Regions from separate parts of the Rhizobium sp. Root491 genome, predicted to be linked through region 3. Evidence: predicted binding sites of a transcription regulator. Region 3 holds the regulator's gene; each other region holds the start of a gene.
What was found. Region 3 encodes LexA, which represses DNA repair genes until DNA is damaged. Its sites were predicted from a motif close to TGTTCNNNNTGTGTTCNG; they were not measured.
Positions count from the first base shown of each region.

Region 1: the regulator LexA is predicted to act here: its motif matches at 1,227-1,244, upstream of ASD46_RS18105 (ATP-dependent helicase).
Region 2: the regulator LexA is predicted to act here: its motif matches at 1,915-1,932, upstream of ASD46_RS05720 (2'-5' RNA ligase family protein).

Region 1 covers NZ_LMFF01000015.1:301,732-305,986, forward strand. The annotation lists gene ASD46_RS18105 (ATP-dependent helicase) at 1-1,185, opposite strand, end outside; gene ASD46_RS18110 (carboxymuconolactone decarboxylase family protein) at 1,287-1,697, opposite strand; gene ASD46_RS18115 (efflux RND transporter periplasmic adaptor subunit) at 1,923-3,089, shown strand; gene ASD46_RS18120 (efflux RND transporter permease subunit) at 3,086-4,255, shown strand, end outside.
Region 2 covers NZ_LMFF01000001.1:1,153,158-1,157,412, forward strand. The annotation lists gene ASD46_RS05710 (5'-methylthioadenosine/S-adenosylhomocysteine nucleosidase) at 1-228, shown strand, start outside; gene guaA (glutamine-hydrolyzing GMP synthase) at 311-1,888, shown strand; gene ASD46_RS05720 (2'-5' RNA ligase family protein) at 1,993-2,709, shown strand; gene ASD46_RS27430 (hypothetical protein) at 2,770-2,937, opposite strand; gene ASD46_RS05725 (ArsC family reductase) at 3,149-3,496, shown strand; gene ybaK (Cys-tRNA(Pro) deacylase) at 3,509-3,985, shown strand; gene ASD46_RS05735 (aminopeptidase) at 4,073-4,255, shown strand, end outside.
Region 3 covers NZ_LMFF01000001.1:56,180-60,434, forward strand. The annotation lists gene kdsA (3-deoxy-8-phosphooctulonate synthase) at 145-990, opposite strand; gene ASD46_RS00295 (VOC family protein) at 990-1,871, opposite strand; gene lexA (transcriptional repressor LexA) at 2,083-2,805, shown strand; gene ASD46_RS00305 (glutathione S-transferase family protein) at 3,245-3,928, shown strand; gene ASD46_RS00310 (ComEC/Rec2 family competence protein) at 3,945-4,255, opposite strand, start outside.

The DNA.
Region 1 (4,255 bases), on a different contig from region 3:
AAGCTGCTCGATTTCTTCACCGACGGCGCGGGCTTCCTCTTCGGAATCCCAGGCCGCATGCACCACGACCTTCTCATCGTCGGGGCTGCTGCGCTCGGTGAACAGGGTCTTGCCGAGACGCCCTTCATTATGGGCGATCAGATGGCCGGCGGTGCCGAGAATATGCTCGGTGGAGCGGTAGTTGCGCTCCAGCTTGATGACCTTGGCACCGGGAAAATCCTTGTCGAAGCGCAGGATGTTGTCCACTTCGGCGCCGCGCCAGCCATAGATCGACTGGTCGTCGTCGCCGACGCAGCAGACGTTTTGCGGCTCGCCTTTGGGGCGCTGGGCAAGAAGCCTGAGCCACATATATTGCGCCGTATTGGTGTCCTGATACTCGTCCACCAGAATGTAGCGGAATTTCTGGTGGTACTCCTTCAGAATATCGGGATTGCGACGGAAGATGCTGATGGGGTGCAGCAGAAGATCGCCGAAATCGCAGGCGTTCAGCGTTTTCAGCCGGTTCTGATAGGCCGTGTAAAGTTCGCGGCCCTTGCCATTGGCAAAGGCGCGGGAATCGCCCTCGGGAATATCCGGCGGCGTCAGCCCCTTGTTCTTCCAGCCGTCAATCATGCCGGCGAATTGTTTGGCCGGCCAGCGCTTGTCATCAAGACCTTCGGCCTGGATAAGCTGTTTGATCAGCCGCACCACATCGTCGGTGTCGAGAATGGTGAAATCAGACTTCAGGCCGATGAGTTCGGCATGGCGACGCAAGAGCTTGACACCGATGGAGTGGAAGGTGCCGAGCCAGGGCATGCCCTCAACCGCGCCGCCGACCAGAACGCCAATACGTTCCTTCATCTCGCGCGCGGCCTTGTTGGTGAAGGTCACGGCCAGAATCTGGCTGGGATAGGCGCGTCCGGTCGCCAGAATATGGGCGATGCGGGTGGTGAGAACGCGGGTCTTGCCGGTGCCGGCGCCCGCAAGCACCAGAACCGCGCCGTCCAGTGTCTCCACGGCTTCGCGCTGTTCCGGGTTAAGACCGGACAGATAGTCGGGCGTGGGCCGGGCCTGATCGCGTGCCGCCATGGCGCGCGCGGCAATGCCAAGCCCGCCGGCGTTGCCTGCATCGGCATTGTTCGTCGCCTTGCGCGGCGCCTCAGGTTCTTCGTCGAAGAACGGCATATCGTCAAAACTGTTGCTCATGCGGCCCAATGTAGTGATTCGGGATATAAAGGCTAGAACCGTGTTCTGCTTTTATTCCGGTATCATCCGTCAAAACGCCTATTCCAAGACGTTTTTTCGTCTCAGGCCCGCCTGTCGGCATCAAAAGCCGCGTCCACCGGCAATTGCAGCGCCACGGCCAGTTGGTTGGCCTTGGCGGCAACGGCGATGACCCGCATGAGATCGGCATGCTGTTCGCCCGTCATGCCCTTGGCTTTTGCAGCCGCGGTATGGGAGTGGGCGCAGTAGGAGCAGCCATTGGTGACGGAAACGGCGATATAAAGCATTTCCTTCACCAGCGGATCGAGCGCTGAAGGTGTGGCCATCACCGCCTTGACCTCGGCCCAGGTCTTTTCCAGAAGATCGGGGTCGAAGGCGAGGTAGAGCCACATATTGTTGATGAAATCCGATTTCCGCGTTGTGCGGATATCGTCGAACACAGCCTTGACGCGCGGGTTTGCTTCAGGATTTTCGGCTTTCGTTACGGTGCTCATGCATTCCTCCGGTCATGGCTATTTCAGCTGCAGATTACCGGATTGGCGAATGTTTGCGACAGAAATGGCCGTCAGTGCGCTTTCGACGACAATTCATCACAAATTACAATTATGTAAGGAACGGATTTGTGCGTTGCCTTCGTTAAGGCATGCGGGAATACTTCTACCGTTCCGAAAAGCTCTTTTCGGGGCGGGTTTATGCTGTGCGGATAATCGGAGAATTGTATGCGGGTGTGGAAACAGGTGGGTGTCTGTCTTGCTGTGGCGGGAGCAGGACTCTGTCTTTGGGGGCTTTATTCACCCGAAGCGCGGAATCTGCTCGCGGGTATCGGCATCGGCAAAACACCTGTTGGCGCGGTCGAGGTTGCCGCATCCGGTGCCAGAACACCCGGTTCGTCATCCGGCCAAAATGCCGGCGCCGCACGCCGCGATGGCAATGCGACCCTGGTGGCGATGGCCCCGGTCAAGCAGGGCACGGTCAATGACAGGCTGAACGCCATCGGCAGTGGCGAGGCCATCCAGTCGGTCGTCGTCATGCCGCAGACATCAGGCACGCTTTCGGAAATCCGCATTTCATCCGGCGCCCGCGTCGTAAAGGGGCAGGTGCTCGCGCGGCTCGATGACGAGGAGCAGGTGATCGAGCGGGACAAGGCGCAGGTTGCGCTACGCAGCGCCGTCGAAAAATCGAGTTCCTACAGTAACCTGAAATCCGTATCCCGCCTTGATGTGCTGGATGCGCAGATTGCCGAGGAAGCCGCCAAGCTTGCACTGAGCACCGCCGAGCTGAACCTCAGGCGCCGCGACATCGTCGCACCGATTGAGGGTGTTGTCGGGATCGTGGCCGCCAATATCGGCGACAATGTCACCACGCAATCAACGATCGTCGGCATTGATGACCGTTCTCAAATTCTGGTCAATTTCTGGGCGCCGGAACGGTTCGTCACTGCAATTACCGTCGGAATGCCTGTAGAGGCCACCTCGATTTCACGCCCCGGCGAGACGTTCAAGGGTGAGGTCGAGGCCGTCGACAACCGTGTCGACGCCGCAAGCCGTACCATCCGCATCCGGGCACGGTTTGCTAACGACAAGGATGAGCTTCGGGCCGGTATGTCCTTCGGCGTTACCATGCGTTTTGCCGGAGAGACCTATGCCTCCGTCGATCCGCTGGCCGTGCAGTGGGATGCCGAAGGTTCCTATGTCTGGCGCGTGACCGACAATAAATCGGCCAAGGTGCGTGTGCAGATCGTGCAGCGTAACCCCGACGCCGTTCTCGTGAAAGCGGAACTGGCGGAAGGCGATCAGGTCGTGACCGAAGGATTGCAGCGGGTGCGGGAAGGTGGTGCCGTCCGTGTCGCAAGCCAGCCGAAGCCCGAGGAGGTTGCTAGCCAATGACGACTCAGTCGCCTTCGGGTCAGGATTCCAAGCTCGCCTTCACCGCACTGTTCGTTCGCCGGCCCATTCTGGCAGCGGTTCTCAATACGTTGCTTGTGGTTGCCGGCCTTGCCGCGCTGGTTGGCGTTGAGGTGCGCGAGTTGCCGGATGTGGACCGGCCGTCCATCAGCGTCAGGACAACCTATGAAGGCGCGGCGCCCGAAACCATCGATCAGGAAGTGACGCAGACCATCGAGGGAGCTGTTGCGCGCGTCAGTGGCGTCAAATCCATCTCCTCCAATTCGCAATTCGGCACCAGCCGCGTAACGATGGAATTCGGCGACAATGTCGATATGGCCGTCGCCGCAAATGATGTGCGCGATGCCATTGGCCGCGTAACCAACCAGTTGCCTGATGATGCTGACGAGCCGCAGATCATCAAGGCGGATTCCGACAGCCAGCCGATCATGCGTCTTGCCGTCACTTCGTCCACGCTCAGCATGGAAGATCTGACCAAGCTGGTGGATGACGAAGTCATCGACCGCCTTGCCGCCGTCGATGGCGTGGCGGATGTGGAGCTTTACGGCGATCAGGAAAAAGTCTTCCGCGTCGATCTCAATCAGGCCGCACTTGCCAGCCGTGGTCTGACGGTGACGGATATTTCCACCGCGCTGGCCAGTGCCGCGCTTGATGTGCCGGCGGGATCGCTGAAAAGTTCGACGCAGGACATCGTCGTGCGCGCGACCGCGAGCCTCACGAAGCCTGAGGATTTTTCCAACCTTCTGATCAAGGACAATATCCGCCTGCGCGATGTGGCAACCGTGATGCTGGGTGCGGATGACGAATCCACCTCGCTGCGGTCCAATGGTGTGCAGGGCGTGGGTCTCGGCGTCATCCGGCAGGCGCAGTCCAATACGCTCAATATCTCCACCGGCGTGAAGGCTGCCGTCGAGGCCATGTCGGCCAACCTGCCGCAGGGTACGCGCATCGTGGTGACCAGTGACGACGCCGTCTTCATTGAAGGCGCGTTGCACGAGGTGGAACTGGCGCTTGGTCTTTCCGCGCTCATCGTGGTTGTGGTGCTCTACCTGTTCCTGCGTGACTGGCGGGCAACCCTCATTCCGGCGATCACCATGCCGGTGGCTTTGATCGGCACGATCATCGCCATCTACATGGTCGGATTCTCG
Region 2 (4,255 bases), 1.1 Mb from region 3:
TATGGGTCGATCGATGCCGATATGGTGGAAATGGAAACCTATGCCGTGCTCCGGGCCTGCCAGCGCTTCGGCGTGCCGCTCATCGGCCTGCGCGGTATTTCCGACGGCAGGGAAGATGTGAACCATGTGGACGACTGGACGGAATATCTGCATATCATCGATGAAAAGCTCGCAGACGCCGTCGACAGGCTTTGCCGCGCTATCGAAGATGGTGCGATCACCCTTTGAACCTCGCGATTTTAGTAAATTTCCGCTGTTAGACGCCCGCTTCCGGGTTGCCTAAAGCCGCCATTTTCTTTAAAGGCTCGCCATGACCCAGATAGCCCATCCCGACAGCATTCTCATCATCGATTTCGGCAGCCAGGTGACGCAGCTGATTGCGCGCCGCATCCGCGAAGCCGGGGTCTATTGCGAAATCCACCCGTTTCAGAATGCCGCAGAGGCGTTTGAGAAGCTCCAGCCCAAGGGCGTGATCTTCTCCGGCGGCCCCGCATCTGTCACGGCGGAAGGCAGCCCGCGTGCGCCGCAGGCGGTGTTCGACAGCAAGGTTCCGATCCTCGGCATCTGCTACGGCCAGCAGACGCTCTGCACCCAGCTTGGCGGTGTTGTCGAGGGCGGTCACGCGGCGGAATTCGGGCGCGCCGATATCGACATCAAAAAGGCAAGCCCTCTGTTCGACGGTTTCTGGGAACAGGGCAAGAGCTATCCCGTCTGGATGAGCCACGGCGACCGCGTGACGAAACTGCCGGAGGGTTTCGAGGTTATCGCAACCTCCGAGAACGCACCCTTCGCCATAGCTGCCGACGAGACACGCCACTATTACACCACCATGTTCCACCCGGAAGTGGTGCATACGCCAGATGGCGGCAAGCTGCTCTCCAACTTCGTGCACAAGATCGTCGGTCTCAAATCCGATTGGACGATGGCAGCCTATCGCGCCGAGATGATCCGCAAGATCCGCGATCAGGTCGGCACCGGGCGCGTGCTCTGCGCACTCTCCGGCGGCGTCGATTCCTCGGTTGCGGCGATCCTCATCCATGAGGCGATCGGTGACCAGCTGACCTGCGTTTACGTCGACCACGGTCTGATGCGGCTTGGCGAAAGCGAGCAGGTCGTCGGCATGTTCCGCGACCATTACAATATTCCGCTGGTACATGTGGATGCCGCAGACATGTTCCTGGGCCAGCTTTCTGGCGTCTCCGACCCGGAAGTGAAGCGCAAGACTATCGGCCGTTTGTTCATTGAGGTCTTCGAGGCGGAAGCTGCCAAGATCGCAGCAGACGGCAAGGGTGCTCCGAATTTCCTCGCGCAGGGCACGCTTTACCCTGACGTCATCGAGAGCGTTTCCTTCTCCGGCGGTCCTTCCGTCACCATCAAGAGCCACCACAATGTCGGTGGCCTTCCCGAGCGCATGAACATGCAGCTGGTGGAGCCGCTGCGCGAGCTCTTCAAGGACGAGGTGCGTGCGCTTGGCCGTGAACTTGGCCTGCCGGAAAGCTTCATCGGGCGCCATCCCTTCCCCGGCCCGGGTCTGGCGATCCGTTGCCCCGGTGCGGTCACCCGCGAGAAGCTCGATATTCTGCGCAAGGCAGATGCGATCTATCTCGACGAAATCCGCAAGGCGGGTCTTTACGACACCATCTGGCAGGCCTTCGCAGTGCTCCTGCCGGTGCAGACCGTGGGCGTCATGGGTGACTACCGCACCTATGACTTCGTCTGTGCGCTCCGCGCTGTGACCTCCGTGGATGGCATGACGGCGGATTTCTACCCCTACGACATGAATTTCCTCGGCCGCGCCGCGACCCGCATCATCAACGAAGTCCGGGGCATCAACCGTGTCGTCTATGACGTGACGAGCAAGCCGCCCGGCACGATCGAGTGGGAATAAAACGAAGGCGGAGCAATTCCGCCTTTTGTTCCTCTTTTGTTCTTTATTTTATCACCGCGCAATGATAGGTTTCCGGCCTTGGTATAAGGCTGTGGAGCATCGTCATGGAGTGCGAGTTGGCGGACGAAAGAGCCTTAAGGCAGCTTTGTTTTGATGGGCTGGAGCCGCAGAAAATACGGCGCATCAATCCGCGCTTTCGAAACAAGCTCCTGCTACTGCTGAAGCCACCACGGCAATTGGCGGAAAGAATTTTTATCGATGCATCGCATCATGCCAAGGGTCGGACAACCCGCGAGGCATATCCCGCCGAGCTTCTGCACATAACCCTGCTGTGTTTGGGATGTTTCGAGACAATCCCTCACGGACTGACAAGCAGGCTGAAGGCGGCAATGGGTGCGGTAAACGCGCGGCCTGTTCCGGTCACCCTGGACGCAAGCGCGCTTTTCGGCAATCGCAATAGTCTGGTGCTGCGAAACGGTGGTGATCTGCCGGAGATCAACGCTCTGGTGAAGCTGCTGCAACGCGCGCTTCGACAGGCAAACCTTCCCTATATCGCGGCACCATCTTACACGCCGCATATCACGATGATTTATGGCTGCGGGAAGATAGAGCCGATGCCGGCCGGAAAACCCTATAGCTGGCTTGCGGGTAATTTCGAGCTTGTTTTCAGCCATAATGGCGAAACGCGACATGAGTCCCTTGGACGCTTCGCACTTTCCGCAAAAGCAGATCGTTATGAGCCGCTCGAAAGCCAGCTGCATTTACCGGATAAACTGATCGGTCCGAGAAAACGGCCGAACCGAAAGCAGGCGGAACGCTAAGGCCCGCCAACATATACGCACGAGCGAGGCGATGTCGCCTCGCTGCAAACGATAATCAGCTTAGAGCTGAACCTTGTCGAAAGCCTTGCCGTCGATGCCAAGCGCTTCGAGGTCGGCGCGGGCCGGCTTGCGATGCGCGCGAACAGCGGCCGAAACCGAAAGTGCGGCACCGAGAACGGCGAAAGTTTCGCCAAAGAAGTTACGCGATGTCTTTGCAACCTGACGCATTTTTCTCTCCATCTTTGATGCCCAGATAATGGGCATTTTTGGCCTCTGCTACAACTCATGATGTAGCAGGGAAGCCATGCAGCTTTGCTCGCGCTCGTTTGGATGTCAGACACTGCATTTTTGCATGGCTAGAATTCCGTGCTTCAGGCTGCGGGTTGAATACGGCGCATTATTTGTTATGCCGGAAGTTCAAGACAAAGAGGCAGGCAACATGACGGTCACCATTTACGGCATCAAGAACTGCGACACGATGAAAAAGGCCAGAAGCTGGCTGGAGGCCAACGGTGTCGACTATTCTTTCCATGACTACAAGACGGCTGGCATCGACCAGGCCCATCTCGAAACATGGTGCGATGCCGCGGGCTGGGAAACGGTTCTGAACCGGGCCGGCACTACCTTCAAAAAACTGGACGATAGCCAGAAAGCCGATCTTACCCGCGAAAAGGCCATTGGCCTGATGCTGGAGCAGCCCTCCATGATCAAGCGACCGGTGCTGGAGGCAAAGGAGACGATAACCGTCGGCTTCAAGCCGGAAACCTATCAGTCCCTCTTTGCGTGAGCGCAGGCCACCATGTCCAAGACAACCCGCGCTACCCAGATGCTGACCAAGGCCGATGTGAACTTCACCACAGTTACCTATGACTACGACCCGAATGCCGACCGGATCGGCCTGCAGGCGGCCGAAGCTATCGGCGAACCGCCACATCTGGTTCTGAAAACACTGATGGCCGAGCTGGATGGCAAGCCGGTCTGCGTCGTCGTCCCGTCCGACCGGGAAGTGAGCATGAAGAAGCTCGCCGCCGCCTTCGGGGGGAAATCTGCCAGCATGATGAAGCCCGCCGATGCGGAGCGGGCAACCGGTTATCATGTGGGCGGCATCAGCCCTTTTGGACAGAAAAAACAGGTTCCGACCGCCATAGAGACTGGGGCCATGACCCATTCCTATGTCTACATGAATGGTGGCCAGCGCGGTTTGCAGGTAAGGCTTTCCCCCGGCGACGCGCAGGCGGCGCTGAAAGCCGTTGTCGCACCTTTGGTGGCCGATTGACGTCTCGACACAGCTTTGAAAGCATTTGGCTTTCGAAGCGAATGGGCTATGGTCGGCGCCTCCGATTGAAATATACGAAGGCAGATCATGACTGTTTCCCCCATCGATCCCGTCAAACTCGAGAAACTGGCTGAAGTCGCCGTCAAGGTCGGCCTGCAATTGCAGAAGGATCAGGATCTGGTGATCACCGCTCCGCTGGCCGCGTTGCCGCTGGTGCGGTTTTTGACCAAACACGCCTATCTTGCCGGCGGCGGGCTGGTCACCACCTTC
Region 3 (4,255 bases):
CTCTCCCTTGGGAATGGAACAGATATTTTCCGTCGCCTGTCTTAGACGATGGCGAAGAAATTACAATGACGGTGGGCAGCGGAAACGGCCCGCCCGCCATTAAAATCGATTGGCACAAAAGTGCCCGCCGTCACGGTCAGCCGCTCAGGCTTTCGTAATCGTGTCGAAAGCCAGAAGCTTTTCGAGCAGTTTCGGCATGTCCTTCAGGTGGACCATGTTAGGGCCGTCTGACGGCGCATTGTCCGGATCCTCATGGGTCTCGATGAAGAGACCAGCCACGCCAACCGCAACGGCCGCACGCGCCAACGTCTCGACGAATTCGCGCTGGCCACCTGTGGAGCCGCCCTGCCCGCCCGGCTGCTGCACCGAATGGGTGGCATCGAACACGACAGGTGCGCCGAGCGCTGCCATGATCGGCAAAGAGCGCATGTCGGAAACCAGCGTGTTGTAACCGAAGGACGCGCCGCGCTCGCACAACATCACATTCGGATTGCCGCTCTCATTGAGCTTGGCGAGCACGTTCTTCATGTCCCAGGGCGCCAGAAACTGGCCTTTCTTGACGTTGATGACGCGGCCGGTCTTGGCGGCGGCAACGAGAAGATCGGTCTGGCGGCTGAGGAACGCCGGAATCTGCAGCACGTCCACTACCTCGGAAACGATGGCGCATTGCTCTTCCGTGTGGATGTCGGTCAGAACAGGAAAACCGAATTCCTTTTTGAGATCGGTAAAAACCTGCATCGCGTTATCCAGGCCGATGCCGCGTTTTCCGGAAAGCGAAGTGCGGTTCGCCTTGTCGAAAGAGGACTTGTAGACAAGCCCTATTCCCAGCTTGTCGCAAAGCTCCTTCAGGACGCCAGCGATCATGAAGGCATGTTCGCGGCTTTCCATCTGGCACGGACCGGCAATCAGCGAAAACCGCTCGGTATTCGAGAAGGAAACCTTGCTGGCGCCGTCGCCGGCAGTGACTTTAAGATTGTTCGTAACGCTCATCATTTTTCCTCGAAGGCGAAGGCAACGCCCTGACCGGGTGCCGCGGGCACTACCAGACGGCCGTCCGCTTTTGCGCAGGACACGCCATTAGCAGCAAGCACCGCCTCTGTCACGGCAAGATCGTGTGACGAAAAGACGATGCCCGCGCCGCGCAATCCGCCTTCGTTGCCATCCTGAGCACTCAGGGCCTGCCCGCCGAAAGGCGGTTTTCCGGTCAATCTGATGCTGGCATTGCCGGTCGCAAAAACAATATCACCGCCCGGAGACCTTTTGCCTTCACAGCCAAACACTGTCTCGATCAGGCCCGCCACCTTCATATTGCCGCCGGAAAACAGGACGATTTCACTCAGGCCGGTGACACCATTGGCGTGGCGCTCCAGCATGGTGCGATCGCCCGGAAGGGCTTGAACCCGTTGACAACTGAACAAAAAGAAATCCGCGGCCGCCCCGCTTGCAGCAAAAGCAAGCCGGAACGCCGCCTCGCCTTGCGAGCCATCCGGCATCCGAACAGGCCGCGAAAACTCGAAAACATCGCCCGCCGAAAGGCCGGCTGCCCGAAACCGCTCATGGTCAACCAAGGCGTCTTCAGTCCTGGCGACAAGAGCCGAAAAACCCTCCTGCCCGTCCCGTTGCCGGAAGGCCACATCCCTGCCAGTGAACACATCACCCCTCTCTATTGACGCATTATATTTAGCCGGATCAGCAATTGCGAGCGGCTCCAGATAGGTGCCATCGGCGAAAAATACGCAGGCATTTTGGGTGCCGAAAGGATGCAGAGCCTCCGGCGCAACCGTAAAGCCAAGACTGACGAGGCGCTTCACGGCGACGCCTATGACTTCCACGGGCAAAACGAGATGGTCAACGCTATAGGGTTTCGTCATGAAAATGTATCCTGCTGGCCTTCCGCCCGGAGCATGCCGGGACGGTTTCGACCGCACAAAAGCACAATTGCGTGCTATGAGGCAAATCATCACAGCAACAGATGGCACCTTCACGAAATTTTAGGGGATTGCAGAACACATATGGAACATATAGTGTTCGTTCTGTATTTGTTTCGCGACTTCCACTACGATTCTAAAGGGTGTTTTCCTCATGCTCACGCGCAAACAGCAGGAATTGCTTCTCTTCATTCATGAACGAATGAAAGAGTCCGGCGTGCCGCCCTCCTTCGATGAAATGAAGGACGCACTCGATCTTGCTTCGAAATCCGGCATCCACCGCCTGATAACCGCTCTCGAAGAGCGCGGGTTCATTCGTCGGCTACCGAATAGAGCCCGGGCGCTGGAAGTCATCAAGCTGCCCGAGGCTTATACGCCGGGTGCAAGGCCGCAGCGCGGCTTTTCGCCGAGCGTTATCGAAGGCAGCCTTGGCAAGCCCAAGACGCCGGAACCGGCCCCTGCCCCCAAGACGCCGGCCAATGATCTGGGCGGGGCTGTCACCGTGCCGGTCATGGGCCGCATCGCTGCGGGCGTGCCGATTTCCGCCATCCAGAACAACACCCATGATGTGGCCGTGCCAGTAGACATGCTTGGCACGGGCGAACATTACGCTCTTGAGGTCAAGGGTGATTCGATGATCGAGGCCGGCATTTTCGACGGCGACACAGTCATCATCCGCAACGGCAACACCGCCAATCCCGGGGATATCGTTGTGGCTCTGGTGGATGACGAGGAAGCCACGCTGAAGCGCTTCCGCCGCAAGGGAGCCTCCATTGCGCTCGAGGCGGCAAACCCAGCCTATGAGACCCGTATCTTCGGGCCCGACCGGGTGAAAATTCAGGGCAAACTGGTGGGGCTGATCCGCCGCTACCATTGATCTTATCAAACCGAACGTATTCACTTTACAATAGGCGTCATCGTGAAGATGGCGCCTATATATGGTTTGGCTGTTTCCAAACGTGGCGTGCTTTAGCGGGTGCACGAACATATGCGCCATTCAGCCTGTGCGCGTTGCCCTTTCCAAACTAAGTTCCTGCTCCATAAAGATGCTTCGGTTTCGCTACAGGCGTGGTGGCGAATGGGCTGCTCGCTGTAATTGTCGAAGCGATCCCATCCGCTGTTTTTTAGCGACGTTGTTCTGTCGTGTTGCGCAGTCAGTTTTAGTCGTCACCAAAGGGTGACTTATCGCAAGGCGCGCTCTCAGCGGCCCCACATCACCATTCATCAACGGCGTTTATGGGAGCCATGGATAATTTTCGATATTCCGTGAACGCTTGGCAGGTGTAGAAATACGCGTCATATCCGGGAGATACGCCATGTACGATCTTTATATAGCCAACAAGAACTATTCTTCATGGTCGCTGCGGCCGTGGGTATTGATGCGCACGCTCGGTATCGCCTTTGATGAAAAGCTCATTCCGTTCGGCGAAGGCGTCTCCTTCTCCTCCTTTTCGCCGACAGGCAAGGTGCCCTGCCTAGTCGACGAGGGCATGACGGTTTGGGAAACGCTTTCGATCGTCGAATATCTTGCCGAAAGACACCAGGGTGTCTGGGCAAGCGACAAGCATGCGAGGGCCTGGTCGCGTTCGGCCGCAAGTGAGATGCATGCCGGCTTTTCCTCGCTGCGCAATCTCTATCCCATGTCGGTGGGCATTCGGGTCAAACCCAGGGGCGGCGATGCCGGGCTTAAAGCCGATATAAAGCGGATCGATGCGTTGTGGAGCGAGGGTCTCACAAAATTCGGCGGGCCATATCTTGCCGGTCAAAAGTTCACGGCGGTCGATGCTTTCTTCTGCCCGGTTGCATTCCGTTTCCAGACCTATGGCAGCGCGGATCTTTCGCCAGCAGCGAAAGCCTATTGCGACCGGCTGCTCGCCCTGCCTGCCATGCAAGAATGGTACGAGGCCGGTTTGAAGGAGAGCTGGCGCGACGCTGGTCATGAAGAGGAAGTTGGCGGGATCGGCGAATTGACTGAAGATTTGCGCGCCAAGGCCCGATGATCCAAGCTGGCGGCGGTCATTGCGACGCCGCCAGCAGCCGGATGATGGGCTGCGGCAGATCACGGTCGAAACTTCCGCTTTTCCAATCGTAATAACGGTGCTGGCTCCAGGGCCTGTCCGTTCCGGCGATTGCGGCGCGCAGCCCGCTCGCCACACCCTCCTCCCTCTTGTCAGCAAAATCTATTTCCACAGAACCGAGACGCCGCAAGATGTCACGGCTGAGCAGGAGTGCACCCGAGCGGCACTGCGAAAAAGAGGTTCTGCGGGAAACAACGACGATATCGGCAATATCGCAGGCTTTTCCGGCGAAGCGGCCATCGTCCAGAA